DNA from 3 places in the Streptomyces sp. LZ34 genome. Region 1 is predicted to be linked to each of the others. Evidence: riboswitches for the same ligand, from Rfam matches in the RefSeq annotation. Region 1 holds a riboswitch; each other region holds the start of a gene.
What was found. A riboswitch is a leader RNA that binds a small molecule or an ion and turns the genes downstream of it on or off. The one in region 1 is predicted to bind cyclic di-AMP.
Positions count from the first base shown of each region.

Region 2: another riboswitch for cyclic di-AMP. It lies ahead of ACWY4P_RS30355 (NlpC/P60 family protein); the one in region 1 lies ahead of ACWY4P_RS24325 (M23 family metallopeptidase).
Region 3: another riboswitch for cyclic di-AMP. It lies ahead of ACWY4P_RS31625 (transglycosylase family protein); the one in region 1 lies ahead of ACWY4P_RS24325 (M23 family metallopeptidase).

Region 1 is NZ_CM132680.1:6,036,803-6,042,270, forward strand. Features, by position in the region: gene ACWY4P_RS24305 (TetR/AcrR family transcriptional regulator) at 1-165, opposite strand, end outside; gene ACWY4P_RS24310 (NmrA/HSCARG family protein) at 259-1,179, shown strand; gene ACWY4P_RS24315 (hypothetical protein) at 1,306-1,626, shown strand; gene ACWY4P_RS24320 (aldo/keto reductase) at 1,733-2,701, opposite strand; gene ACWY4P_RS24325 (M23 family metallopeptidase) at 2,875-4,026, opposite strand; cyclic di-AMP (ydaO/yuaA leader) riboswitch at 4,038-4,164, opposite strand; gene ACWY4P_RS24330 (PP2C family protein-serine/threonine phosphatase) at 4,450-5,468, opposite strand, start outside.
Region 2 is NZ_CM132680.1:7,317,221-7,322,688, reverse strand. Features, by position in the region: gene pcrA (DNA helicase PcrA) at 1-2,467, opposite strand, end outside; cyclic di-AMP (ydaO/yuaA leader) riboswitch at 2,624-2,802, shown strand; gene ACWY4P_RS30355 (NlpC/P60 family protein) at 2,811-3,998, shown strand; gene ACWY4P_RS30350 (L,D-transpeptidase) at 4,057-4,704, opposite strand; gene ACWY4P_RS30345 (hypothetical protein) at 4,863-5,216, opposite strand.
Region 3 is NZ_CM132680.1:7,582,851-7,588,318, forward strand. Features, by position in the region: gene ACWY4P_RS31615 (cytochrome P450 family protein) at 295-1,590, shown strand; gene ACWY4P_RS31620 (transglycosylase family protein) at 1,783-2,748, shown strand; cyclic di-AMP (ydaO/yuaA leader) riboswitch at 3,010-3,182, shown strand; gene ACWY4P_RS31625 (transglycosylase family protein) at 3,184-3,870, shown strand; gene eno (phosphopyruvate hydratase) at 4,053-5,333, shown strand.

The DNA.
Region 1 (5,468 bases):
GGTCGCGGATCCCACCTGGGCGGTGCGGGCGACCTGTTCCAGGGAGACCTCCGCTCCGTGGACGGCGACCTCCGCCTCCGCGGCGGCGAGGAGGCGCGCGTAGTTGCGGCGGGCGTCGGCGCGCTGGGGGCGGGCTTGGGCTTGGGTGTTGGACACGTCGTGCACGTCGTCACCTTTGACCTTTGCGTAAATGGCGGACCCCTCCGTATCGTATCCGGCAGATAAACGGGGGACCCCGCCGTTTAGGGAGGCCGCAGCATGCCCACCGCACCCATACTCGTCACCGGCGCCACCGGAAAACAGGGCGGCGCGACCGCGCGGGCCCTGCTCGCGCAGGATGTGCCGGTACGGGCGCTCGTCCGGGACCCCGAAAGCGCCCCGGCCCGCGCCGTGCAGGCGCTCGGAGCGCAGCTCGTCACCGGCGATCTGCGCGACCGCGACGCCGTACGGCGCGCCGTGGACGGGGCGCGCGGCGTCTTCTCCGTGCAGATGCCGGACCTGGCCGACCTACAGGGCGATACGGAGTGGGTGTGCGGGCGCAACCTGATCGACGCGGCGGCCGAGGCGGGCGTCGAGCACCTTGTATACACCTCCATCTCCGGCGTCGGACAGCACCGTGAGACACCCGGCTGGGGCGACGAGCGCTGGAAGGGCATGGAGCATGTGTACGAGGTCAAGGCCGCGCTCCAAGACCGGGGGCGTGACGCGGGATTCCGGTACTGGACGCTCCTCAAGCCGGCCTTCTTCATGGAGAACTTCCTCGTACCCGGGTTCATCTTCAGCCCCGACGGCCGTCGGCTGGCGTCCCTCATCAAGCCCGACACCGTGCTGAAGCTGATCGCCGTACAGGACATCGGCAACGCCGCGGCAGCCGCCTTCGCCGACCCGGAGCGGTTCAACGGCGTGGAGCTGGAACTCGCGGGCGACGAGCTGACCATGGCCGAGGTCGCCGCCGTGCTCTCCCGCGCCAGCGGCACCGAACTGACCGCCCCGGACATGACCGTGGAGGAGGCCCTGGCCGCGGGGATGCCGGAATTCGCCGCCGGGCACGAGCGGCTGAACACCGTGGACCAGCCCGCCTCGCCGCGCTACGCCCGCGCGCTCGGGCTGCGGGTGACCGGCTTCGAGGAGTGGGCCGCGGAGCACGGGGCGGCGCTGCCTCCGGCCCGCCAGGCGTGACCCCATCGGCCCGCCCCCAACCGCTGTTGCAGAGTCGGTGCTTGATCATGACCCCAACGGCGCGTATGGCCGCCCCGCCCGGCATAGGGTCGAGGAAGTAGACCCTCACAGTGGAGGTAAGAGGTCATGGCCGGAATCCCGGCAGGTGTGGTGGCCGCGGGCGGGCTCGTCGGCGGGTACGGGGTCGCGCGCTGGACCAAGAAGCGGCAGCTGGGCGGGGTGGCTCTGGCAGCGGCCGGGGTCGTGGCCGCGCGTGGGTGGCAGCAGAAGGCGGGCACCGGCACGGCGGCGGTGCTGAGCGGGCTGTACGTCGCGGCCTTCGCCGGGTCGCATCCGCTCGCCAAGAAGCTGGGCGCCTGGCCCTCCGTCCTCACCGTGGCCGGCGGGGTCGCCGCCGCGTCCTGGGCCGCCGCCGATCGACGGAGCGGGGCAGCCGCAGCCGCCTAGTCCACCGCCCGGCCCACAGTTTGCGATGGTTTTGAGACAGGGACACGCCGACGTCACGGCGTGTCCCTGTCTCATGTCCACCGCAAGCGCGTGAGGCGCGAAGCCCTTACTCCGATGCCGACGTCAGCAGCGCCAGCTCCTCCTTCGTCAGCTTCAGGTCCGCCACCGCCAGCAGCGCCGGAAGCTGGTCCACCGTGCGCGCGCTCGCGATCGGGGCGACGACCGCGGGCTGGGCCGCCAGCCAGGCCAGGGCCACCGTCGCGTGCTCGGCGCCGTGGTTGGCGGCCACGTCGTCGAGTGCGGCGAGGACCTTCTGGCCGCGCTCGGTCTCCAGGTGCTGGGCCGCGCCCTGGGCGCGGGCGCTGTCGACCGAGGCGCCGGGGCGGTACTTGCCGGTGAGGAAGCCGGACGCGAGGGAGTAGTACGGGACGGTCGCCACGCCATGGCGGGCGGCGACGTCGGCGAGCGGGCCCTCGAAGGTGTCGCGGGAGACCAGGTTGTAGTGCGGTTGCAGGGCCACGTAGCGGGCCAGGCCCTCCTTCGCCGAGAAGTCCAGGGACGCCTCGAGGCGCTCGGCGGAGATGTTGGAGGCCGCTATCTCGCGGACCTTGCCCGCCTTCACCAGCTCGTCCAGCGTGGAGATGATCTCCTCCACCGGCACCGAGGTGTCGTCGAAGTGGGTGTAGTAAAGGTCGATGTAGTCGGTGCGCAGGCGCTTCAGGGACTCCTCGACGCCCGCCTTGATCGCCGCGGCGGACAGGCCGCGGGGCGTCGGGACGCCGGCGCCCACCTTGGTCGCGAGGACGATGTCGGAGCGGTTGCCCCGGGAGGCGAACCAGTTGCCGAGGATGGTCTCGGACTCCCCGCCCGAGTTGCCCGGCACCCACGCGGAGTAGACGTCCGCGGTGTCGACGAAATTGCCGCCCGCCGCCACGTAGGCGTCGAGCACGGCGAAAGACTCGGCTTCGTCCGCCGTCCAGCCGAAGACGTTCCCGCCGAGGGAGAGCGGGGATACGGACAGGTTGCCGATCTGCTTGCGGTTGTCGGTCTGCTCGCTCTGCTTGGTATCAGCCATGCATTGTTTCAGCGCGGAGGCGGAGGGGGGTATTCCGTCATACGGGCCAATGATCGGCAAAAAACCGACGGCCCTGGCGTCAAGGGGGGAGAGAGCGCCAAGGCCGCCGGGGTATGGGGGACCGGGTCAGCAGGTCATCGGGCCGACGTCGCCAGGGGGCGGGGTCGGGGCGGTCACGGGTTCAGTCCGTGGTCGCGGAGCCAGGGCATCGGGTTGATCGGGCTGCCGCCGCCCGGGCGGACCTCCAGGTGGAGGTGCGGGCCGGTCACATTGCCCGTGGCACCGACGCGGCCGACGACCTCGCCCGTCGTCACCGAGCCCGACGTACGGACCATCGACGACAGGTGGCAGTACCAGATCTCGGTGCCGTCGTTCAGCTTGAGCACGATGCGGTAGCCGTACGAACCGGCCCACCCGGCCGACTTGATCGTGCCGCCGTGCAGCGCCTTGACCGGGGTGCCGGTCGGGGCCGCGAAGTCCTGGCCGGTGTGGTCGGCCGACCACATGTCGCCGGCCTGGCCGAAGGACGCGGTCAGGGTGTACGAGGCGACGGGGAGGGTGTACTGGGCGGCGAGCTTGGCCAGGCGCTCGGCCTCGGCCTTCTTCCTGGCCGCCTCCTCCGCCTTCCGCTTGGCCTCGGCCTCGGCGGCCTTCTTCTTGGCTTCGGCCTCGGCCTCCCGCTTCGCCTCCGCGTCGGCGGCCTTCTTGGCAGTGGCGGCGGCCTTCGTGGCGGCGGCGTCGGCCGCGGCCACGCGCTGCGACTCGTCGGCGGCGTTCTGCTGGTTCTCGGCCTGCTGAAGGATGCGGGCGCGCAGCGCCTCGCCCGCGTCGGTGGCGCCGTTCGCCTCGTCCTGGGAGGTCAGGCCCGCCTGGGAGAGGGGGGCGGCCGCGGTGGTCGAGGAGTCGCCGGAGCCGGAGCCGGAGTCCGAGAGCAGCGAGCCGATGCCGGGCAGGTCCCCCGCGTCGGGGAGGGAGTCCTTCACCTTGTCGGCGACGTGTGCGAGGTCCGGCATGGATATGGGGGCCTTGGGACGGTCCTTGGCGCTCGCCATCCCGCCCGCGCCGACCGCCGCGATCACGCCGACGCCGAGGACGGCGCCGCTGCGCGCCATCGTGCCGCCGCGCTGCTTGGCGACGCGGTGCCGGCCGCGCACCGGAGCTATGGATTCCTCGGTGGGATTCCACTCGTCCCATGTCTCGGTGTCCTGGCCGGCCCTCGCCTCGGCGGCCGGTTCGAACCAGGAGCCGTAGCGGGTGGCTGTCCCCGCTCCGGCGCCGGACGTGCGGGACGGAGCCTCTTCAAGGGCAGACCTGTTGGACGCCACGCGGGCGCACTCCTTTCCTTCCCTCTCGCCTACCGGGTTAGCTGACGGGTTCGGAGCAGGAAGGTCTCCTACGGGTCAGGTTCGACCCGATTCACCCCAAGGTTGGTGGTTCCCCGGTTCCCTTGGTGTTGCTGTTGTCGCTCTGCTGCTGGTGCTGCTGTGCGTGCGGGATTCGGCGACGGCGCACGGTGCCGCCTCTTGCGACGGCTGTAACGACCGCGCTGCGTTATCGAACGTTAATAGAGAGCGTGACCTGATTCCAAGCCGTTCCCAGGAATCAGAGCAACCTTTGAGGTGAACTTAACGCCCAGCACGGGACAGATGAGGGCGAGTCGGCAGCGACCCGGGCACGCCCGGAAACACCTTCGAACTGATCGTGCGTCAATTGTTATCCGGAGGGATCATGCTCCACTACGGAGCGTGTCAGGGCCCGGCGCCCGGCATCACCGAGGCGCGGCGCAGCGCCAGCAGCGCCGCGGTCCCGCCGCCCGTATGCCGCTCCACATCCGCCACCAACGCGTCGAGCAGCTCGGCCGGTCCGGCGAAGCGGCGGCCGCGCAGCCGGGCCGCCGGGTCGTAGAACGTGCCCTGCGCGTCGCGCGCCTCGCTCACCCCGTCGGTGAACAGCAGCAGGGTCACCCCCTCCGCGAACGACACCTCCTCCACCCGGTCCGGCCACGCCCCCAGGTCGCCCATCCCCAGCGGCAGCGCCGGCATCTCGGGGTCGGCGCGGTGCACCGAGCCGTCCCCGTCCAGCAGCAGCGGCGACGGGTGGCCGCGGTTGATCAGGCGGAGCAGGGAGTCGCCGCGGGGGATCTCGGCCAGCACCGCCGTGAGGAACCCCTCGGCCTGCTCGTCGACGTCGGCCCGCCGGGCCCGCTCGCGCCGCAGCGCCCGCTCCAGCCGCAGCGCGAGCCCCTCCAGCGTGGCCTCCTGCTCGGCGGCCTCCCGGAAGGCGCCGATGACGATCGCGACCACCTCGACCGACCCCAGCCCCTTGCCCCGCACGTCGCCGATGATCATCCGTACGCCGTGCGGGGTGTCCTGCACCGCGTACAGGTCGCCACCGATCGCGGCGTCCTGCTCCGCCGCCACATAGCGGGCCGCGACGTCCAGGCCGGCCAGGCGGGCCGGTGGCTCGGGCAGTACGGCGCGCTGGGCCGCCTCCGCGATGCCGCGCGCCGAGGCCAGCTTTTTGGAGCCGCGGCGGACGACACGGTTGAAGAGGAGGGCCAGCAGGGCGACCGTCACGACGGTGGCGATCTCGGTGGCCGACTGGACCCAGTCCCTGACGCCGTGGAATTCGGCCAGCAGGCAGGCGGCGGCTACGGCGAGGACCGCGGTCAGGGCGGTCAGCCGCAGGGGGTAGAGCGGGGCGGCGACCAGCGGGGCGGCGGCGAGGAAAGGGGCGGCGGTGTAGGTGGCCGGGGTGGTGATGTCGT
Region 2 (5,468 bases), 1.3 Mb from region 1:
GCAGCCGCTTCGGCTTCTCGTCGCCGAAGTCGATCGTCGCCTCCGCGTTGTCCCCGCTCCCCTTCACCGCGACGACGGTGCCGAGCCCGAACGTGTCATGGGTGACCCGGTCGCCGATGACCAGCGCGACCACCGGCCGCTCCTTGGCCCGGCGCGTGGCGAAGCCACCCGCCCCGGCCCCCGCCCTCGAACGCGACGAGGACAGCGAGGACGCGACCCCGGCGGCGGCCCCGACCGCACCCATCGACGCCGACGGGGTGGCGGGCCCGGTCCGCTGCCAGCGCACATACTGGTCCGGGATCTCTTCCAGGAAGCGGGACGGCGGGTTGTACGCGGGCTGGCCCCAGGCGCTGCGCATCGTCGACCGGGTCAGATACAGCCGCTCGCGCGCCCGCGTGATGCCGACGTACGCCAGCCGCCGCTCCTCCTCCAGCTCCTTGGTCTGACCGAGCGCGCGCATATGCGGGAAGACCCCGTCCTCCATGCCGCTGAGGAAGACCACCGGGAACTCGAGGCCCTTGGCGGTGTGCAGCGTCATCAGCGTGATGACCCCGGCGCCCTCGGTGTCGTCGTCCGGGATCTGGTCGGAGTCGGCGACGAGCGCGACCCGCTCCAGGAACTCCGCGAGCGTGCCCGGGTTCTCCTCGCCGCGCTCCTGCTCGTACTCCAGGGCGACGGCCGCCAGCTCCTGGAGGTTTTCGATACGGGTCTCGTCCTGGGGGTCCGTGGACGCCTGTAGCTCCGCCAGATAGCCCGTACGCTCCAGCACCGCCTCCAGCACGGTGGCCGGCCCCGCCCCCGACTCGGCGATCGTGCGCAACTCCTCCATCAGCACGTTGAACCGCTTCACCGCGTTGGCCGAGCGGGCCGCCATGCCATAGGCCTCGTCGACCCGGCGCAGCGCCTGCGGGAAGGTGGTCTTCTCGCGCAGCGCCAGCGCGTCGATCATCGCCTCGGCGCGCTCGCCGATGCCGCGCTTGGGCACATTCAGGATCCGGCGCAGCGGGACGGAGTCCTCCGGATTGGCCAGCACCCGCAGATACGCGAGGACGTCGCGGACCTCCTTGCGCTCGTAGAAGCGCACACCGCCGACGACCTTGTACGGCAGCCCGACCCGGATGAAGACCTCTTCGAAGACACGGGACTGGGCGTTGGTCCGGTAGAAGACGGCGACATCCCCGGACCTGGCGTCGCCCGCGTCCGTCAGCCGGTCGATCTCGTCGGCGACGAACTGCGCCTCGTCATGCTCGGTGTCGGCCACATAGCCGGTGATGGTCGCCCCGGCGCCGGCGTCGGTCCACAGGTTCTTCGGGCGCCGGTTCTCATTGCGCTCGATGACGGCGTTGGCCGCGCTGAGGATCGTCTGTGTGGAGCGGTAGTTCCGTTCCAGGAGGATGGTCGTGGCGTTCGGGTAGTCCTCCTCGAACTGGAGGATGTTGCGGATCGTGGCGCCCCGGAAGGCGTAGATCGACTGGTCGGCGTCGCCCACCACGCACAGCTCGGCGACCCCGAGCCCCTCGCCGTCGCCCTCGCCGTGATCGCCGTCGGCGGCGGCCACCGGGCCCGTCCCCACCAGCTCGCGCACCAGCGTGTACTGCGCGTGGTTGGTGTCCTGGTACTCGTCGACCAGGACGTGCCGGAAGCGGCGGCGGTAGTGCTCGGCGACGTCGGGGAACGCCTGGAGCAGATTGACCGTCGTCATGATGATGTCGTCGAAGTCGAGGGCGTTGGCCTCGCGCAGCCGCGACTGGTACATCGCATACGCCTCGGCGAGCGTCTTCTCGAAGCCGTCCGAGGCCTGTCCGGCGAAGGTCTCCTCGTCGATGAGCTCGTTCTTCAGGTTGGAGATCTTGGCGCTGAAGGACTTGGGCGGATACCGCTTCGGATCGAGATCGAGGTCCCGGCACACCAGCGCCATCAGCCGCTTGGAGTCGGCCGCGTCGTAGATCGAGAAGGAGGACGTGAAGCCGAGCTTCTTGGACTCCCGGCGCAGGATGCGCACGCAGGCGCTGTGGAAGGTCGACACCCACATGGCCTTCGCGCGCGGGCCGACCAGCTCCTCGACCCGCTCCTTCATCTCGCCCGCGGCCTTGTTGGTGAAGGTGATGGCGAGGATCTGGCCGGGGTGCACCTGGCGCGCGCCGAGCAGATACGCGATGCGGTGGGTGAGCACCCGGGTCTTGCCGGACCCGGCGCCCGCGACGATCAGCAGCGGCGAGCCGGTGTGCACCACGGCGGCCCGCTGCTGCTCGTTCAGCCCCTCCAGCAGCGCGGCCGGGTCCGCCGCGGGCCGCGCCGCGCCGTCGCGGTAGTACGCGTCCCTGGGGACGGGCGCGTCGAACGCCCCGTCGAAGAGGTCGTGCGGGACGTCCTCACCGGCGGACCGGCCGTCGTCCTCGGGCGGCGGAGGCTGCTCGTCCGAGGGCCCGAGGTCCGCCAGGAAGCTGTCGTCAAAGAGGCTGCTCATCGCTCACCGAGTCTAGGGCGCCGCACTGACAGCGTACGTACGGATGTCACGAAACGGTTTCGGGGCAAATCGAACACCAGCCTTCACACGAGCCCCACACGCCCGCTACCGTCCTGCGACAGGCGGTCCGGAACCCGTCGGCGACCGCGTCGACACGGGCTGTCTCCGCCGAGTCCGGCCCCGCCGTAAGAGGCAGCCGGAGCCGGGGACCCAGAGGCACCACTGGGGTGAATCGGTCCACGCGGCGACGCCAGCCGTCCGCCGCACGGCCCGTAGGGCAGCCTTCCGACGCCCGAACCCGACAGCTAACCCGGTAGGCGGTCCACGGAAGGAGTCGCCTCCCTTGGCGTCGCACCGCAAGCCGCGGACCCGAATACTGGACTCGGCCACCGGCCGCCGCACCGCCGTCGGGGTCACCACGGCCGCCCTCGCCTCCGTCACCCTCCTCTCCCAGACGGCGAGCGCCGAGCCCGGCAAGCCCAAGCCGACGGTCGAAGAGGTCAAGAAGAAGGTCGACACGCTCTACCACCAGGCCGAATCCGCGACCCAGAGCTACAACGCCGCCAAGGAGCACACGGGCGAGCAGCGCGCCAAGGTCGACCGGCTGCTGGACAGCGTCGCCAAGCGCACCGAGAAGCTGAACGAGGCACGGCGCAAGCTGGGCAGCTATGCGGCGGCCCAGTACCGCAACGGCGGCATGGCCTCCAGCGCCGCGACCCTGCTGTTCGCCTCCGACCCGCAGGACATCTTCGACCAGTCCCATCTGATGGACCGGCTGACCGGCGAGCAGAAGAAGACCGTCGACGACTTCCTGTCGCAGCAGGCCAAGGCCGCCAAGGAGCGTACGAAGGCGGGCGAGAGCCTGGCCTCGCTGACCCGGTCGCAGCAGCAGCTGAAGACCAAGAAGAAGACCGTCCAGGACAAGCTCACCCAGGCCCGTCAGCTGCTGTCGAAGCTGACCGCCGAGGAGAAGGCGCGGCTGGCGGCGATCGAGAAGAAGAAGGAAGCGGAGGCCCGGCGCAAGGCGGCGGAGCTGGCGCAGAAGCAGCGGGAGGAGGCGGCGAAGCGGCAGCAGGAGCAGCGGGAGCAGAACCAGGAGAGCGGCTCCGACTCGTCGGGGTCTTCCGGGTCCTCGGGGTCCTCTGGGTCTTCTGGGTCCTCGGGCTCCTCCGGCTCGTACGCCACCAAGGCCGACAAGGCCATCGCCTTCGCACGGTCACAGCTCGGCAAGCCGTACGTCTGGGGCGCGACCGGCCCCAACTCCTACGACTGCTCGGGGCTCACCCAGGCCGCCTGGAAGGCCGCCGGGGTCTCACTGCCGCGCACCACCTGGGACCAGGTGAAGGTCGGCACGCGCGTATCGACCTCCGACCTCGAGCCGGGCGATCTCGTCTTCTTCTATGACGACATCAGCCATGTCGGCCTCTATATAGGCGACGGAATGATGATCCACGCCCCGAAGCCGGGCGATGTGGTCAAGAAGGCGCCGATCACCGAGATGCCGATCTACGGGAGCATCCGCCCGGCGTAGCGGCTCGCAGCCTCCCCGGGGTCCCGAGGGGCTCTCCGGGACCCCGGGAGGCGGCGGCTCAGGTGCCGGGCTTGCGGCCGTAGACGTACACGTCGTCGCCGTTGCGCAGCAGGCTCCAGTACTTCTTGGCGTCGGCCTTGCGCATGTTGACGCAGCCGTGGGAGCCGGGCGGCGACCACACGCTCCCCGCGATGGAGTGGAAGGCCTGGCCGCCGTCGAAGAACTGGCTGTACGGCATCGCGACGTCGTAGATCGTCGACCAGTGGTCGATGTGCCGCCAGTAGATCTTCTTCAGCCCGCCCCGGGTCTCATACCGGTCGCGGCCGCTGCGCACCGGCACCGGGCCGTACTTCAGCCGCGAGCCGTCCTGGATCCAGCTCAGCTGGCGGGTGAGGTCCACGCAGGCGATGCGGCCCTTGTTGGTGGGGCACTTTCTCGCCTTGTTCGGGTTGCGCCCGGCCGCCTTCTGCGAATTGATCACCTTCATCACGCCCCAGGTGACCGGCCCGGCGTAGCCGATGGTGGGGCTGATCCCATGGTTGACCTGGAACTTCTGGATCGCCAGACAGTCCGTCCGCGACTGCCGCCCGTCCACCGGGCGGCCCAGGAACTTCTCCACCTGTTTCTGGTACGGCCCGACGCTCGTCGTGCACGACGAGGCGGCCTGCGCCGGGGTGCCGAGCGCGACCGCCAGCGGCACCACCATCCCCGCCACCCCCAAGGCCACGCCCGTCCGGCGGCCCCATCCCGCAAATACCCCCACTGCCCGCTCCCTTCGGCTGCCTTGCCCGGTAAGACAGACAGTGGGGCCGGGAGGTTGTGCGGAACCTGACGGTCACTCGCGGGTTCGTACGCGTGCGCGTATCAGGTCCACAGGACGGCGATGAAGATGTTGGCCGTGGCCAGCAGCCCGACCGTGCCGAGCGCCGCCGACTCGACCTTCTCCTCGTCGCGCTTCACATAGACCAGCCCCAGGATCACGATCAGCAGCGCCAGCTTCACACCGATCTTGATGTTGTTGACGCTGTTGTCGTCGGCCTGGTTGAGCCCTACCAGCGCGGCACCGGTCACCAGCATGGTCAGCGCGCCGTGCAGCATCCCCGGGGTCATCCGCCCCTCGCCCGCGCGCATCGGCTTCAGCTGCGCCAGGAAGCCGCCGAGCAGCGCGGCGATGCCGACGATGTGCAGCCCGACGAAAACATTGATGAGGACGTCCATGGTTGGCGAGCGTAGCCCTGCCCATAGCAGCCCCCGGCAACCGGGTGGGCCACGATCGCCGTTTCGATCACGGCTGCCCCGCGAGTCATCGGCGGCCGTGCGCCAGGCGGTCGGTTACGGGCATCAGGGCACCGAATCCGTCCACTCCCGTTCATCGCACCGCCCGCCCGCGCCCGCCCGCCTAGCTTCCTCCCCCAGGTGGCAGTCCGCTTCCCGTTAACCGAGGGTCCCCGCCTCATGGGCGGGCTGCCA
Region 3 (5,468 bases), 1.5 Mb from region 1:
ACCAGGGTCAGGGGCCGACGTGCATGTGCCTCCGTCCCATTCGCATACCTGACGCTGATTCAGCCACGTGCTCTTCGCTCCCCGTTCACCGGGGTGGCCGAGCGCGGCAGGACATCGCGGGGCGGTGCGCGCCGAGGCCGCCGCCGGACGTGCGGTGGCGGTCTGATATCGGCCAAATCGCGCTGTGCTGGAGCGGGTGGCCGGGCATTCGTACACGCATCGGATAAACGCCCGGTGTTTATGCCCTTTTTCTACGGAATCAGGGATTCCGGTGCCTTGCCGTATTGTCGGGGGGTGTCAGACCAGCCCCACCCCGCCTGCTCCCCCGCCCTTTTCAGCTGGGAGTTCGCCGCCGATCCGTATCCCGCGTACGCCTGGCTGCGGGAACACGCCCCCGTCCACCGGACCACTCTGCCCAGCGGCGTCGACGCATGGCTGGTGACCCGTTACGCCGACGCGCGGGCCACGCTCGCCGATCCCCGGCTGTCGAAGAATCCGATTCACCACAGCGAGGCCGCGCACGCCAAGGGCAAGGTCGGCATCCCGGGCGAGCGCAGCGCGGACCTCATGACACATCTGCTCAATATCGACCCGCCCGACCACACCCGGCTGCGGCGGCTGGTGTCCAAGGCGTTCACCCCCCGCCGCGTGGCGGCTTTCGCCCCGCGCGTCCAGGAGCTGACCGACCGCCTCATCGACGGCTTCCGGATAAGAGGAGAGGCGGACCTGATCCATGAGTTCGCCTTCCCGCTGCCCATCTACGCCATCTGCGATCTGCTGGGCGTCCCCCGCGAGGACCAGGACGACTTCCGGGACTGGGCCGGGATGATGATCCGGCACGGCGGCGGGCCGCGCGGCGGGGTGGCCCGGGCGGTGAAGCGGATCCGCGCCTATCTCTCCGACCTCATCCACCGCAAGCGGGAGTCGCTGCGCGCGGCTGACGGGGGTAAGGCCGACGACCTGATCTCCGGGCTGATCCGGGCCAGCGACCACGGCGAGCAGCTCACCGAGAACGAGGCCGCGGCCATGTGCTTCGTGCTGTTGTTCGCGGGTTTCGAAACGACCGTCAACCTCATCGGCAATGGCACCTATGCGCTGCTGCGCGACCCCGCCCAGTGTGACCGGCTGCGGCGGGCCGCCTATGAAGGGGACGAGGGGCTGTTGGCGACCGGCGTCGAGGAACTGCTCCGCTATGACGGGCCGGTGGAGATCGCGACCTGGCGGTTCGCCACCGAGCCCGTGGTGATCGGTGGGCAGCGGATCGCCGCGGGCGAGCCGGTGCTGGTGGTGCTCGCCGCCGCCAACCGCGACCCCGAGCGCTTCGACTCACCCGATGTGCTCGACCTCTCCCGCACCGACAACCAGCACCTCGGTTACGGTCACGGCATCCATTACTGCCTGGGCGCACCACTGGCCCGGCTGGAGGCCCGGACCGCCATCGGCACCCTGCTGCGCCGCCTGCCCGACCTGCGGCTCGCGGTGGACCCGGAGGAGGTCCGCCGACGCGGCGGCCTGATCATGCGCGGGCTGCGCGAACTGCCCGTGACCTGGGGCCCGACGGACCGGGGTGGTGCCCCGTTCGAGGCCTAACAACGCCTTTAGGGCCCGGCATATGTGACATAACCTCAGCCGCGTGATCACTGCGTGACCTGGGATACATCTGCTTGTGATGATCAGATGGCGTCGCTATGTTCAACCGACGACTCAGCCGCCACACGAGAGGCAGAACCCATGCGCTCCGGGAACGGTCGACACCGCCGCCCCCGCCAGGCCCCGGCAATCGTGGTCGCCGCGGGGGTGACGGGCGCGGGCATCGCCATGCCCCTCTTCGGCGCCGTCAGCGCCCAGGCCGCGGACACCCACACCTGGGACCGCGTCGCCGAGTGCGAGAGCGGAGGGATGTGGAGCGCCAACGGAGGCAATGGCTTCTATGGCGGTCTTCAGATCACCTTGGACATGTGGAAGAAGTACGGCGGCCAGCAGTACGCCCCACGCCCCGACCTCGCCAGCCGCTCCCAGCAGATAGCCATCGCCCAGGCGATCCTCGGCGACCGCGGCCCGGACGCCTGGCCGAGCTGTGCGCTGGGCGCCGGGCTCGCCGGCCTCGGCGACGTGCTGGAGGTGGACCCCGGCGGGAAGGGCGCGCCGGGGGCCAAGGGGTCGAAGGAGCCCACGGGGATCGACGACTCGACGACGGGTGAATCGTCCGATAACTCCGATCGGGGCGATCAGTCCGATAGTTCTGATAGTCCTGGTAACTCCGGTAGTTCTGGAGAATCCGATACGTCCGACAAGGCCGGTAAGCCGGATCCCTCCGCGACCGCCGACGGCAAGTCCGGCGAGAAGGACGGGAAGTCCGGCGACGCCGCCGACGAGACATCCCGCGAGGAGGGCGGCTCCGCGTCCGACGAGGGCGACGCGAAGGGCGAGGACTCCTCCACCTCCACCGGCCGCCACCGCGGTGCGCCCGACGCCCGGGAGCAGGAGTCCGGAGACGCGGTGGACGACGACGCCCGGTCCTCGGGGCGCCACGCTTCGCGCGACGGTGCGGAGCGCACCGAGACGCCCCTTCCGCCCCTCGGGCGCGCGGACAACGCCGTGCGCGGCGGTGACAACCTGTCAGACATCGCGGACGACCAGGAGGCGGATGGAGGGTGGGCCGAGCTCTACGGGGCCGATGAAACCCTCCTCGGAACCGACCCGGACCTCGTTCACCCTGGTCAGCGTCTCGATCTCAGCGCCAGATAGCGGCAGTTCGGGGTGAATTGCCCGATCTGGCGGCGGTGAGACATACATCTCGTCACATCGCCCGGCGTGTGTCAGCTGTCCGATCTTTCCGCACCCGGCCTCACCTGCGTAGATGTGGGACGGCTGGGTGCGGATACCGCCTCATTCGCTGGGATGTCGGGGTTTGAACCTCGTCGGAAGGTGTGTTTAACGTCTTTCCGCTCGCCACCGCGGGCACCGTCGATCGTCACGCCGAGTCCTGCCGGCGGTCGGGGGGAACCCGACGCGTCAGCGCCGAAGGCAGGAGCGGGGGAACCAAGGTAGGCGCCGTAGCGGCCCGGAGACGGGCTCGTTCGGCTCGGGGTGAAGCCAAGGTGCGGTCAGCCGCACCCGGCCGGGCAACTCACATGGCCCGAACCCGACAGCTCACCTCGTAGGCGTCGGTGAGGAACGAACATGCGTAACGACAAGGGTAAGCACCGCCGTCCCTCCAAGGTCACCCGCATCGCCGCGCTCGCCGGCATCGCAGGTGCGGCCGTCGCCGCACCGCTCCTGGGGGCCACCTCCGCATCGGCCGCGACCACCGCTCAGTGGGACACGGTCGCGCAGTGCGAGTCCGGCGGCAACTGGTCGATCAACACGGGTAACGGCTTCTACGGCGGCCTCCAGTTCACCAACTCCACCTGGGCCGCGTACGGCGGCACGGCCTTCGCGCCCCGCGCCGACCTGGCCACCAAGGACCAGCAGATCCAGATAGCCGAGAAGGTCCTGGCCGGGCAGGGCAAGGGCGCCTGGCCGGTCTGCGGCACGGGCCTGACCACCACGGGCACCCCGACCCCCGCCACCACCACGACCCAGCCCGCGAAGCCGGCCCAGCCCGCCAAGCCGGCTGCCAAGCCCGCGCAGCCGGCCGCGCCGAAGGCGCAGCCCCGCGGCGAGGACGAGCACGCCGGGCGCGGGCAGGCCCGCCACGCGGTCAAGAAGGGCGACGGCGAGTACAAGGTCAAGTCCGGTGACACCCTCTCCAAGATCGCCGATGCGCGCCACGTCGAGGGCGGCTGGAAGAAGCTCTTCGAGCTGAACAAGGACATCGTCGAGGACGCCAACCTGATCTACCCGGGCCAGCAGCTCCACCTTTCCTGACCCTCCCCGCCGGGCCTCCCCCACCCCGGCCCCCCTCGACCCCGACACCCCCGAAGACGGCCCCGGCCGGGTGCGCCGCCCCCCCCACGCGAGGCGCGCCCCGCCGGGGCTTCGTCGGGTGGGCCCCCCGGGCCCGTTAGGCTCGTGCTGCAGAACCACAGACCCATACGAAGGAGATCCTCGTGCCGTCCATCGACGTCGTCGTAGCTCGCGAGATCCTCGACTCGCGAGGCAACCCCACGGTCGAGGTCGAGGTCGGCCTCGACGACGGCAGCACCGGCCGTGCCGCCGTGCCCTCCGGTGCCTCCACCGGTGCCTTCGAGGCCCTTGAACTCCGCGACGGCGACAAGAACCGTTACGGCGGCAAGGGCGTCGAGAAGGCCGTCCTCGCCGTCATCGAGCAGATCGGTCCGGAGCTCGTCGGCTACGACGCCACCGAGCAGCGCCTGATCGACCAGGCGATGTTCGACCTGGACGCCACCCCGGACAAGTCCTCGCTCGGCGCCAACGCCATCCTCGGTGTCTCGCTCGCGGTCGCGCACGCCGCCTCCGAGGCCTCCGACCTCCCGCTCTTCCGGTACCTGGGCGGCCCGAACGCCCACCTCCTGCCGGTCCCGATGATGAACATCCTCAACGGCGGCTCGCACGCCGACTCCAACGTGGACATCCAGGAGTTCATGATCGCGCCGATCGGCGCCGAGTCCTTCTCCGAGGCGCTGCGCTGGGGCACCGAGGTCTACCACACCCTGAAGTCCGTGCTGAAGGAGCGGGGCCTGTCCACCGGCCTCGGCGACGAGGGCGGCTTCGCCCCGAACCTGAACTCCAACCGCGACGCCCTGGACCTGATCGTCGAGGCGATCAAGAAGGCCGGCTACCAGCCGGGCCAGGACATCGCGCTGGCGCTCGACGTCGCCGCCTCCGAGTTCTACAAGGACGGCTCCTACACCTTCGAGGGCCAGTCGCGCAGCGCCGCCGAGATGACCGCGTACTACGCGGAGCTGGTCGACGCGTACCCGCTGGTCTCCATCGAGGACCCGCTGAACGAGGAGGACTGGGACGGCTGGAAGACGATCACCGACCAGCTCGGTGACCGGGTCCAGCTGGTCGGCGACGACCTGTTCGTCACCAACCCGGAGCGGCTGGCCCGCGGCATCGAGAGCGGCACCGCGAACTCGCTGCTGGTCAAGGTCAACCAGATCGGCTCGCTGACCGAGACCCTGGACGCCGTCGAGCTGGCCCAGCGCAACGGCTTCAAGTGCATGATGTCGCACCGCTCCGGTGAGACCGAGGACGTCACCATCGCGGACCTGGCCGTCGCCACCAACTGCGGCCAGATCAAGACCGGCGCCCCCGCCCGCTCCGAGCGCGTGGCCAAGTACAACCAGCTGCTGCGCATCGAGGAGATCCTCGACGACGCGGCGGTGTACGCGGGCCGCTCCGCCTTCCCGCGCTTCAAGGGCTGAACCGCCCCGACCTGGCAGTCGCGTCGCCTGACAGCCGCACCTGACTGGCAGGCGCCGCCTGACGCACGTCCCCGGCCCCGGTCCCGTACCGTGGCCGGGGACGGCGTACGTAGCGAAGTCACAACCGGGGAGGCG